3 regions of the Comamonas sp. E6 genome follow, and region 2 is predicted to be linked to each of the others. Evidence: predicted binding sites of a transcription regulator. Region 2 holds the regulator's gene; each other region holds the start of a gene.
The links. The regulator sigma-54, encoded in region 2, starts transcription at its own class of promoters, with help from an activator protein. The targets are predictions, from matches to a motif close to TGGCANGNAANCTGCTTT.
Positions count from the first base shown of each region.

Region 1: CSE6_RS17625 (BMP family protein) is a predicted target of sigma-54. The motif match lies at 1,947-1,964, and genes of this name have one in related genera.
Region 3: CSE6_RS01660 (CmpA/NrtA family ABC transporter substrate-binding protein) is a predicted target of sigma-54. The motif match lies at 1,994-2,011, and genes of this name have one in related genera.

Region 1 is NZ_BBXH01000019.1:123,352-127,353, reverse strand. It holds gene CSE6_RS17630 (NAD(P)/FAD-dependent oxidoreductase) at 1-712, shown strand, start outside; gene CSE6_RS17625 (BMP family protein) at 801-1,850, opposite strand; gene rpsU (30S ribosomal protein S21) at 2,351-2,563, shown strand; gene CSE6_RS17615 (GatB/YqeY domain-containing protein) at 2,728-3,174, shown strand; gene CSE6_RS17610 (MFS transporter) at 3,382-4,002, opposite strand, start outside.
Region 2 is NZ_BBXH01000012.1:176,983-180,984, forward strand. It holds gene CSE6_RS11870 (DUF711 family protein) at 1-58, shown strand, start outside; gene CSE6_RS11875 (aspartyl/asparaginyl beta-hydroxylase domain-containing protein) at 194-1,114, shown strand; gene CSE6_RS11880 (RNA polymerase factor sigma-54) at 1,304-2,905, opposite strand; gene lptB (LPS export ABC transporter ATP-binding protein) at 3,051-3,833, opposite strand; gene lptA (lipopolysaccharide transport periplasmic protein LptA) at 3,830-4,002, opposite strand, start outside.
Region 3 is NZ_BBXH01000005.1:134,112-138,113, reverse strand. It holds gene ntrB (nitrate ABC transporter permease) at 1-539, opposite strand, end outside; gene CSE6_RS01660 (CmpA/NrtA family ABC transporter substrate-binding protein) at 566-1,837, opposite strand; gene CSE6_RS01655 (nitrate- and nitrite sensing domain-containing protein) at 2,097-3,422, opposite strand; gene CSE6_RS01650 (DUF2809 domain-containing protein) at 3,429-3,803, opposite strand; gene CSE6_RS01645 (tripartite tricarboxylate transporter substrate binding protein) at 3,868-4,002, opposite strand, start outside.

The sequences.
Region 1 (4,002 bases), on a different contig from region 2:
CGCCACCGACTTCGGCTACCGCCTGGCCCAGCAGTTCGATCTGCCGCTGATCGAGCGCACGCCCGGCCTAGTGCCCATGACCTTCGACGGCGAAGGCTGGCAACCCTACGCGGGCCTGGCCGGTCTGGCCCTGCCTGTGGAAATCAGCACCGGCAGCAAAAAGGAGCGCATGAGCTTCCACGAGGATTTGCTGTTCACCCACCGCGGCCTCTCGGGTCCCGCCGTGTTGCAGATCTCCAGCTACTGGAAGCCCGGCACCCCGCTGCAGATCAATCTGCTGCCTGGCGTGGATCTGGCCGAGGTGCTGGCCCAAGCCAAGCTCCACTCGCGCAAGCTGGTGGCCAACGAGCTGGCCGCCCACCTGCCCGCGCGCCTGGCCGATGCCTGGGTCGGCCGCATGCCCGAGCTGCAGCGCCCCATCAACGAGGCCGGCGACAAGGCCCTGGCCAGACTGGCCGAGCAGCTGTCGCGCTGGGAGATCACCCCCACGGGCACCGAGGGGTATAAAAAAGCCGAGGTCACGCTGGGCGGCGTGGACACCAAGGTGCTGTCCCAGCAAACCATGGAATGCAAGACCCGGCCGGGCCTGTACTTTATCGGCGAGGTGGTAGACATCACCGGCTGGCTGGGCGGCTACAACTTCCAGTGGGCCTGGGCCAGTGCCGCCGCCTGCGCCCAGGCCATGGCGGAAAAGCAGTCAGTCATGGTTTGAGCGACTGGAACCGAAGCGCCTGCCGCCATGAAAAAAGGATGGTTGAGCCATCCTTTTTTGCTGCCAGCGCCTTCGGCGCACCACCCGATCAGGCAGAAAACTCCTTGCCTTCATAGTGTTCGGGAACCTTGAGCTGCCCCGAGGCGATGGCAGCCGACGCCTTGGCCACGCGCTCGCGCACAGCGGCGGCCACGCCCTGGCCCATTGTCAGGCGTACGGCCGCCGGATCGCTCAGGCCAATCTTGCGAATACCCGGGCCGGGCGCACCGCGCTCCTGCATGTCCTTGACGGCCAAGAACGCGCCAATGCCCACATCGGCCCAGGCGGAAGCGACGAACACCTGCGGGTCCACCGTGGTCCAGTCGATCACATTGCCAATCTGGCGCGTGCCCGCTTCGCGGCAGGCCTGAGTCACGCCATCGCGGCCGGAGTTGAGCATGGTGAAGATCACATCGGCACCGGCAGCCATCTGGGCCTTGGCAATGCGGTGCGACAAAGCGTTGTCGTCCTGATCGCCCGAGAAGTTCGTCAGCAGCTTGACCCTGGGGTCGGTATCGCGCACACCGGCCGCATAGGCAGCACGCCCCTTGAGCCCCGGGGGCACGCGAATGCCCGACATATGGCCGACCACACCGGTTTTGGTGGTCAGCGCCGCCAGCACGCCCGCCAGATAGGCCGACTCTTCCTGCAGCACGTCATAGCTGCAGAGATTGCCTCCCTGTACCGCGCCCTGGGTCACGACGAACTGGGTTCTGGGAAAGCGCGCTGCGACTTCGGCTGCGGCCTGATTGTTCTGCCCGCCATGGGCAATCACCAGTTGCGCACCCTGCTCCGCAAGCTGTGCAAGAGCCGGCACCAGCAACTCCTTTCTGGGCGCCATGCCGTCGAGAAAGCGGGTCTGCACGCCCAGCTCCTGGCGTGCTTTTTCCAGGCCGCGCCAGCCGGCCTCCATAAAGCCCTTGTCGCTGCGCGAGCCCGCAAACAGACCGCCCACCACCAGGGAACCGCCGGATGCGGCAGGCCCGGAAACTCCGGCCCTGCCGGCACAGGCCGTCAATGCCAGCAAGCCCGGCACGGCTACGGCCGAAGCCATCCATTGGCGACGCGAAATAAATGAGAAATGAGAAGCGCTGGACAAGATGGAAGCTCCTTGAACACAGAAAAACAGCGACGCGCACAGGCACGAAACCCACTTATTCCTTGACCTCGGTCACGAAATAAAGTCCTCAAACTGTATGCAATTTCCGTGCACACGATACTCCCAAGAAACCCCAGCGCCGGGCTCGGCTGTCCTGGCTCCTGGGCAGCACCGTGCTCTTGCATTGCGCATCCGGCCTCGCTCCGCAATACACGCGACTTGAACGCGCCGATAGTCCAAAAGGCACAATGGCGGTGCCTGAATCTGGTCTGCGACAACGCCCTGCCTGCTGCCGCAAAACCATGTACGCGCGACCGATGCCGAATTGCTTCACACCCCATTCAAGACGCAGCCCAAGTCTTGGTCTATAATGCTCGACTTTGCTGGCATTACCCCGTCGGCCATACTAGTTAAAAAGTGGCGGGGAAACCGCTGTTCACGGCTCTCAGGCCCGATCTTCCCGAGAACCCTCTGTCAGCACAGATATATCTGGAAATTAAATGACTACCATCCGCGTCAAAGAAAACGAGCCCTATGAAGTTGCCCTGCGCCGCTTCAAGCGCACCATCGAAAAGCTGGGTCTGCTGACCGATCTGCGTGCTCGCGAGTTCTACGAAAAGCCCACAGCCGAGCGCAAGCGCAAGAAGGCTGCTGCCGTGAAGCGTCACTACAAGCGCGTTCGCAGCATGCAACTGCCTAAGAAGCTGTACTAATCGTTGATTAGGACCAGTCGGCCTTAAAACAGCCGCAAACCCGCGCTCGGGACGCCAGGCGCGGGTTTTTTGTTTTCTGGCCACTGCCAAGCCTGCCCGGCTGCGCAGTGACCTCCCAGCGCATGGACAGTCAGCGTCCGTTCGCCCACCCCAAGGAGAAAGCCATGAGCCTGAAAGCCCAGATTACCGAAGACATGAAGACCGCCATGCGTGCCAAGGACAGCGCGCGCCTGGGCACCATCCGCCTGCTGCAGGCCGCGATGAAGCAAAAGGAAGTGGACGAGCGCATCGAGCTCGACGACGCAGCCGTCATCGCCATCGTCGACAAGCTGATCAAGCAGCGCAAGGACTCCATCGCCGCCTTCGAAGCCGCCAACCGCGCCGATCTGGCCGATGTGGAAAAGGCCGAAATGGAAGTGCTCAAGGTCTATCTGCCCGAACGCATGGGAGAAGCCGAGATCACCGCAGCCGTGCAGGCCATCGTGGCCGAACTGGGTGCCTCCGGCCCCGGCGACATGGGCAAGGTGATGGGCGCCGTCAAGGCCCAGCTGGCCGGCAAGGCCGATATGGGCCTGGTGTCCGCTGCCGTGAAGGCCGCGCTGACCAAGTGAGAGCGCCCTGTGCGCTGCTTCATCAAGGCGCCTTACGGCGCCTTTTTTGTGACTGAACCATTAGTATTGATAGCTTTATCAGCTCTTTCATCAATGTTTTCAGACTGTTTTATATCTAAGAACTCTTAATGGCGCGCAGCAAGCTATGAAATTGTAAAAAACATTCACTGGATTCCGTCCGGGCAAGCCCGGATGGAAATCAAGCGCCTATGCCTTGCCAGGCTTCAGGCCCGGACGCACCAGCAACATGGCGACCACTCCGACGCCGGTGGCCACCGCTGCAGCAGTAAACATCGCCGAGTAGCCATGACGCAGAGTCAGATAGCCTGTCAGCGTCGGTGCAATGATGGCTGCCGTGTTGGCTATGGCATGCGTGATGCCGCTGAAGGTGCCGGTACGCGAACGAGGTGCCGTATCGATCACGACGGCCCAGTACACGGAGTTGGCCAGTGAGTTCATCGCATTGGCAACGGCAATCAGTCCCAGTGCAATCCATGGCGAGCTGCTGACCGAAACCATATAGAACACCACGCTGGTCACCAACAAGCAGGCTGCGGCAAACACCGAGCGCGCACGGTACAGGCTGCCAGTGCGCTTGAAGATGGCATCGGAGATACGACCGCCCAGGAGCACGGTGACACAAGCCCCGACCCAGGGAATCATGCCCAGATACCACAGCGACGAGAGGTTGAAGCCGAATTGATCCTGCAGATACTTGGGAGTCCAGGTCAGCAGCAGGAAGTTCACGTACATGAAGGCAAAGTAGGCCACCGCATTCAGTACCAGGCTATGGTTCAGGAAGTAGTGCCACCAGGGGATCGGCGTGTC
Region 2 (4,002 bases):
CACAACGGTGTTCGAGAGCGCGGATCTGTGCAACTGCGCCGTGCTGGCTCTGCCTTGAGTATCTGATCCTGACCGGCTGCCGCGCCTGGCCGTCAAGCGCCGGCAGCTATTGCTTTTGATATTCCCCTACCCCGGTTCTGTTTGACCTGCCCCCATGGTGGCCGCCGGGGTGCCCCCGGTAAAATTGGCCCTTATGGCAAAAATAATCGTTCTGGCACTGGTGCTGCTTTTCTTTGGCTGCGGGCTGTACATGCATCTGCGCGGCAAGGTGCGCCACAAGGTGGTCAAGCAATTGTTTGACCACTCCACGTTCACAGCGCCGTTCAACGTCTTCATGCTGATGTTCAGCAAGGTGCCGCGCACGCCCTATCTGCCCACCAGCACCTTCCCCGAGCTGGCGCCGCTGCAGGCCAACTGGCGTGAAATCCGCGAGGAAGCCGTCAATCTGCAAAAGAACATGCAGATCAAGGCCGCCGCCAATAACGATGACGCAGGCTTCAACTCCTTCTTCAAGACCGGCTGGAAGCGCTTCTATCTCAAGTGGTACGGCGATGCCCACCCTTCGGCCATGGAGCTGTGCCCCAAGACCACGGCCCTGGTGAAATCGATTCCCAGCGTCAAGGCCGCCATGTTTGCCGAGCTGCCGCCCGGCGCCAAGCTCAATCTGCACCGCGACCCCTATGCAGGCTCGCTGCGCTATCACCTGGCCGTGCTGGCCCCCAACGACGACCGCTGCATGATCGAGGTCGACGGCCAGCCCTATAGCTGGCGTGAAGGTGAAGGCGTGATCTTCGACGAGACCTTTATGCACTGGGCCGAGAACCGCAGCGAAGGCAACCGCATCGTGCTGTTCTGCGATGTGGAGCGCCCCATGACCAATGGCTTTGCCCAGTGGCTCAATCACTGGCTGGGCAAGAACGTGGTGGCCGCCGCCAGCTCGCCCAACAACGAGGGCGATCCGCGCGGCATGATCAGCAAGCTGTTCAAGATCTCGTTCTATGCGGGCAAGTACCGCCGCGCCTTCCGCGACTGGAATCCGACCTTCTACAAGATCCTCAAGTTCGGCCTGATGATTGGCGTGCTGGTCTGGTTTATCTGGTGGTTGGTTTCTTGATAACCCCCTGAGGCGCTACGCGCCTTCCCCTGGCCGGGCGCCCCCAAGGGGGACGGCAGCATCGCCGCAAGGGCAGCTCTTGCTCGCTGCCCCTTGCTTGAGGAATGCCTTATCAAGGCTCCCGCCCTAAAGACAGAGCAAGAAAGCCGCTGTGCGATGCATCAGCGGCTTTCTTGTTTCTGCGGTGCCCTACAGCGCCTTGCGCAGCGTGGTCGTCGGTATCTTGAGCTGCTCGCGGTATTTGGCGACGGTGCGGCGCGCGCACTCGATGCCCTGCTCTTTGAGCATATCGGCCAGCTTGGCGTCCGACAGCGGCTTCTTGGCATCTTCGGCATCGACAAACTGCTTGATCAGCGCACGCACGGCCGTGCTGGAGGCGCTGCCGCCGGTTTCCGTGCCCAGGCCCGAACCGAAGAAGTACTTGAGCTCGAAGGTGCCCTGGGGCGTGGCCATGTACTTGGCGGTGGTCACACGGCTGATGGTGGACTCGTGCAGGCCCAGCGTGTCGGCGATATCGCGCAGCACCAGCGGTCGCATGGCCAGCTCGCCATGCACAAAGAAGTTCTTCTGCCGCTCCACGATGGCTTCGGAGACCCGCAAGATGGTGTCGAAGCGCTGCTGGATGTTCTTGATGAACCAGCGCGCCTCCTGCAGTTGCTGCTGCAGCGCCGCATGGCCGTCGCTGTTCTTGTGGCGGCGCAGTACGCTGGCATAGATGTCATGCACGCGCAGACGCGGCATGACCTCGGGGTTGAGCTGCACGGAGAAGTCCACCCGGCCCGAGCCGGCCCGCACCGGGCGCACGATGACATCGGGCACCACGATATGGCGTTCCACGTCGACAAAGCGGCGCCCCGGACGCGGCTCCAGTCTGGCGATCAGGGCCATGGCCTCGCGCAGTTGCTCCTCGCGCGCACCGCACAGACTGGTGAGCTTGCGCAGATCGCGCCGCGCCAGCAGGTCCATGGGCTGAGCGCAGATGGCCTGCGCCAGCAGCAGCCGGTTCATATGCGCCTCGGTCGTGCCCTCATCCTCGGCGGTGCGGATCAGGTCGCGCAGCTGCAGCTGCAGGCACTCGGCCAGATCACGCGCTCCCACGCCCACGGGCTCCAGGCTTTGCAGCAGCTTCAGCGCAATGACAAAGTGCTGCTCCAGCTCCTCGCGCTCTTCCAGGTCGTCGCCGGCCAGGCTTTGCGCCAGCTCCTGCAGGGAATCCTCGAGATAGCCGTCGTCGCTGAGCGACTCGATGAGAAAGCGCAGCGCCGCCATGTCCGCCGCGCCCAGATGCAGGCTCAGCGCCTGACGATGGAGAAAGTCGGTCAGGCTCTGGTGCTCGCGCGCCAGATCGATGGCATCGGTTTCGTCATCGCCATCGCGGTTGCGCGTGGAGCTGCTGGCCGAGGGCGTATCCCACTCGCTACTGGATTCGCCACCCCATTCCCCGTCCTGACCGTCCAGGCCCTCGGCCTCCCAGTTCAGCGTTTCAGGGGTTTCGGGGTTTGATGTCTCCGCTACCGTTTCAGTAGCTTGTTGCGCTTGCGATGCATCTCTTTCAGCATGAATACTATCTGAAGTACTGTATTCACCGGCGCTATTAGCTACATCTACAGGAGCATCTCCCGCAGTTTCGGCCTCATCGCCCGCACGTTCCAGAAAAGGGTTGTCGACCAGCATCTGCTCGACTTCCTGCGCCAGCTCCAGGGTGGAAAGCTGCAGCAGCTGAATGGATTGCTGCAGCTGCGGCGTAAGCGATAAATGCTGCGAAACGCGTAGCGAGAGACCTGGCTTCATCGAGGCGCGGCCCCCAGACAATCATTGCAAACGCGCGCAGTGCTACGGGTTTGCCGCCGGGCCACCTCAAGGCAAACCCCGGCGCAGCCGGTCAGGGCCCCTTCTGGGGGCAGCGACCGCACAAAGTGAGGGAGCGTGGCGGTCATCACATCCTGAAATGTTCGCCCAGATAGACGCGGCGCACATCGGCGTTCTCCACGATCTCCTCGGGCGTGCCTTCGGCCAGCACATGACCGTCGCTGATGATGAAGGCGTGGTCGCAGATGCCCAGCGTCTCGCGCACATTATGGTCGGTGATCAGCACGCCGATGCCGCGCTCCTTGAGGAAGCCGATGATGCGCTGGATCTCGATCACCGCGATCGGGTCGATGCCGGCAAAAGGCTCGTCAAGCAAAATAAAGCGCGGTTGCGTGGCCAGGGCGCGGGCAATTTCCACGCGACGGCGCTCACCGCCTGACAGCGCCAGCGCCGGCGACTGGCGCAGATGCTCGACGCGCAGCTCCTGCAGCAGGCCCGTGAGGCGCTTTTCGATCTCGTCGCGCGTCAGCGCCTTGCCCTGCTCGTCCTTTTGCAGCTCCAGCACGGCGCGCACATTGTCTTCCACGCTGAGCTTGCGAAAGATGGAGGCTTCCTGGGGCAGATAGGACAGGCCCAGGCGCGAACGCTGGTGAATCGGCATGCCGCCCACCGGCTGGCCGTCGATGAAGATCTCGCCGCCGTCGCTGCGCACCAGGCCCACGATCATGTAGAACGATGTGGTCTTGCCCGCTCCATTAGGGCCGAGCAGACCGACGACCTCGCCTTTTTGCACGGACAGGGACACATCCTTGACCACCTTGCGGCTGCCGTAGGACTTGGCCAGATGTTTGGCCTCCAGGCGGCTGTCGGACTCGCCGCTGCGGCTGCTGGAGAAAGTCGGCTCGCTCATTTCTTCTCGTCGGCTTTCTCGCCGCCCAGCGTCATGCTCTGGCGCAGCTGCGTGGCAGGTGTTGCAGGCTTGGGCTGTGCCCCCGGCGTGCCGTCCTTGGGCGCCATGATGGCGCGCACACGGCCGCCCTGTCCCACGGAGGAGCTAGGCAGGCCGCCGCTGGTCTTCT
Region 3 (4,002 bases), on a different contig from region 2:
GGGCGCAGCAGACTGATCAAGGGATTGAACATGCGCGACAGAAAGCCGAAGCGCCCGATCACAAAGCCCAAAGGGATGCCGACCAGTGCCGCCAGACCGAAGCCCAGGGCCACACGCTGCAGCGAGGACAGCACATTCCAGCCCACGCCCTGGTCGTTGGGCCCGTTGCGGTAGAAGGGATCACTGAACACCTGCAGGGCCTGCTCCCAGGTCTCGGCCGGAGTCGGAATGCTCTTGCCGGTGCTGCTCGATACCAGCGACCACAGCCCGACCAGCAGCGCCAGCCCCAGCAGCGGCGGCAGGACCTGAGCAAATAGCTGTTCAGCCCATTGGCGCAAGCGGCTGGGTGCCACCGCAACCGGAGCCGTGACTATCGCTTTGGGTTTGATATCTTTTTGCACTTCAGCCTTTACAAGTTCTGCGCCAGCAGCTATCTCTTTTGAGGTTTCGAGCAGCGCATCATTGGCCGCCTGGGCTGCCAGTTGCGGATCGTGCGGTGGATCGAGTTCGAGCGGCGCGTGAAGTACGGCACTGACCATGATGGTTCTCCTGTCGGATGGCGGCCTCAGGCCTTGATCTTGAAGCTGTCGGCGTACTGGGCAGGGTTCTTGCCGTCCCAGACCACGCCGTCGATCAGCTTGCTGGTGCGCAGCACATCCTTGGGCACGCTGACCTTGAGCTGGCTTGCCGCCTGCTGGTAGAGGTCGATGCGGTTGATCTGCTTGGCCACGGCCAGATAGTCTGGATGGGCCTTGAGCAGACCCCAGCGCTTGTGCTGGGTGAGAAACCACATGCCGTCCGACAGATACGGGAAGTTCACGGCCCCGTCGTTGAAGAACTTCATGTGGTTGGGGTCGTCCCAGGTCTTGCCCAGGCCGTTCTGGTAGCGGCCCAGAATGCGCTGGTTGATGGCGTCCACGCTGGTGTTGATGTATGACTTCTGGGCCACGATCTCGGCCATCTTCGTCTTGTTCTGCAAGCTGGCGTCGATCCAGCGGCTGGCCTCCAGAATCGCCATCATCACGGCGCGGCAGGTGTTGGGATTCTTCTGCGCGAACTCGCCCGTGATGCCCAGCACCTTCTCGGGATGATCCTTCCAGATGTCCTGCGTGGTGTTGGCCGTAATACCGATGCCGTCCATGATGGCGCGATGGTTCCAGGGTTCACCCACGCAGAAGCCATCCATATTGCCCACACGCATATTGGCCACCATCTGGGGCGGCGGCACGGTGATCAGCTTTGCCTCGGACAAAGGGTTGATGCCTGCTGCCGCCAGCCAGTAATGCATCCACATGGCGTGCGTGCCGGTGGGGAAAGTGCCGGCAAACGTGTATTCGCGCTTTTCCCTGGCCATAACCTTGGCCAGGCTGGCTCCGTCGACCGCGCCCTTGTCGGCAAGGGCCTTGGACAGCGTGATCGCCTGGCCATTGTTGTTCAGGCTCATGAGCACGGCCATGTCCTTCTTTGGGCCGCCCACCCCCAGATGCAGGCCGTAGACCAGGCCGTAGAGCACATGGGCGAAGTCCAGCTCGCCGTTGACCAGCTTGTCGCGCACGCCGGCCCAGCTCGCCTCCTTGCTGGGGACGATCTTCACGCCGTATTTCTGATCGAAGCCCAGCACCGAGGCCATGACCACGCTGGCGCAATCGGTCAGCGGGATGAAGCCTATCTTGACCTCTTTCTTCTCCGGTGCGTCGGAGCCTGCGGCCCAGGCGCCATGGTGTCCGAGCGTGCCATAGAGGGCGGCAACACCGGCCACGCGCAAAAACTCACGCCGGCCACCGGCAGATACGGGCTCCGGTACGGGAACAGTAGTCGAAGAAAGGCGCTGGCTCATGAGAAAACTCCATCAAGAATCGTGGTGAAGGCGATCCGGAAAACAAAAAGGCGCCCTTCCCTCCTCGGGTGTGAGGAGAAAAGGACGCCGTTGTCCCAGGTCACTCGTAATAACGCTTTAAGCGCGACCGCCTTTGGTCTGCTTGACATCAACAGTCATGCACAAACCATGCCAGACCTTGATCAGAGGTGGAGCAGGCTTTGCTTCCCCGGTTTTGGCCCATATTTGGTGCAGTGCAACAAACACCGCGCTGCCAAGGCTATGAATTGGTGCTGCCGGGCAGCAAGTCCACCGTGGCCAGAATCGCCTCGGCCACATCCAGCATGCGCCGGTTCTGGTTCATGGCCGTCTGGCGGATCAGTTTGTAGGCATCGCCTTCGCTGAGCTGGCGGTAGTTCATGAGCACGCCCTTGGCCCGCTCTATGGTCTTGCGCTCCTTGAGCGTGGCACGAGCCTTGTCGATTTCGGTCTGCATGTCCTGCAGGCGCATGGATTGCTCCTGCATCAGCAAGACGATGCTTTTCTCGAGCTGCAACCCGTACGCACCCTCCGCAGGCAAGGAGGCGGCTGACTGCGTGGCCCCCAGAAAGGCCGCAGCCGCTTCGGCACGAGTCCCAGGCTGCGGCTGCATCTCCAGCAGCGCCAGTTGCTGGCAGAGCGCTGTACGGGCCTGCTCAAGCTTGCACAGGCATTGCTCCTGCAGCTCATGGGCCAGAAATGCCTCAATCTGGTGCATGGCATCGAGCCGGCTGGAACAGGCCTCGAACCACGGCGAGCTCAGGCTACGGTCCAGCAGCACGCCGTCCCCCGCCGTGCAGCCCATTCGACGCAGCCTCTCGATCACCGTCATATCGGGGCAGGCCCCGCATTGCTGCTGCCAGCGCTCCATCCCCGAGGGACTGGCGAAGTCTGCAAACACCTGAAAGCAGCGCTCCTGAGACTCGATCAGATGCAGCCAATGGCGCTGACGCTCCGACTTGCCGCCCCCTACGGTAAACGCCGCAACCCCCGTGGCGCGCTCCTGACCCGCCAGCTCCTTGCCCTGCATGAAATGAAACAGCGCCACCAGCAATTTCGCAATATCGGGATCGCAAGCGCTGTCCGCCGCCTCGAACACCACGGTCAGGCAGGCCGCAATCATGCGGATCAGCGCCTGCGTGCAATCCTCGGCACTCAGCTGCAGCGCATCGCGCCGGCGGCGCAGCAGCGGCAGGGCTTCAAAGCCTTGCAGCGCATTGGCGATCGCGTTGAACAGGCGAGCGCCATGCGCACCCGGCGCCCGCGCACCCAGCTCTTCAAGCGCCAGGCAGACTCGCTCCATGACCCGGTCCACATGCCGGCCATGATCGAGCAGGCTCTGCTGCGCCTGTGCTCCACCGCTGACCAGAAAGATATTCGAGAGACCGCGCTCTTTCTGCAGCGCATGAACGAGCTCGGACACGCTCGCCACCAGGCTGCTGGCGCGGCTGATCTGCTCCAGCTCGGCAATCTCGCTTTGCCTTGCAGCCACCAGATAGTGCAGAGGCGTTTTCATGGGGTAGTGCTTGTCGTCATGTTGATGCCATGAACGACGAGCACGATTCATGCCATCTCAGGCAAGGCGACGCTGCCGCCTCTGCCAGAGCCAGTCCATCATGGTGCCCACACCGATGCCCACGACGTAGGCCAGCAAATCCAGGGGATCGAAGCCATTGCCCAGAACCAGATAGGCCAGCTTGTTGGCGCGCAGGGCCTGCATCCAGGGGGCCTGATAGAGCTGCAGGAACTCGATGGCAAAGGCGATGACCAGGGAACAGGCCATGAGCTTGCCGCGCGTGATGGCCGGCCGCAGCCAGGCCACGCACAACAGCACCACCCAGGCCCAGAGCGCATCGCCCGGATAATTGCCCAGCACGGCGGGAAAGGGCACATAGCCCCGGCGTGAGGCCAGCCCGATGGCAATGACCGCCGCAATGAGCAGGGTCAAGCCCGCCCGTGAGCGACGCAAGGGCCCGGCAGCGGCCGGATGTATCAACAAGCTGTCGTCCCCTTCAGTCGATATGCGCGCCGGAGTCCTTGACCACCTGCTTCCAGTACGCCAGCTCGGCCGGCAGCATGGCCTTGAAGCTTTGCGGCGTGGACTCCACGCGCTCTGCGCCCAGAGTCTTGAGGCGCTCGACCATCTC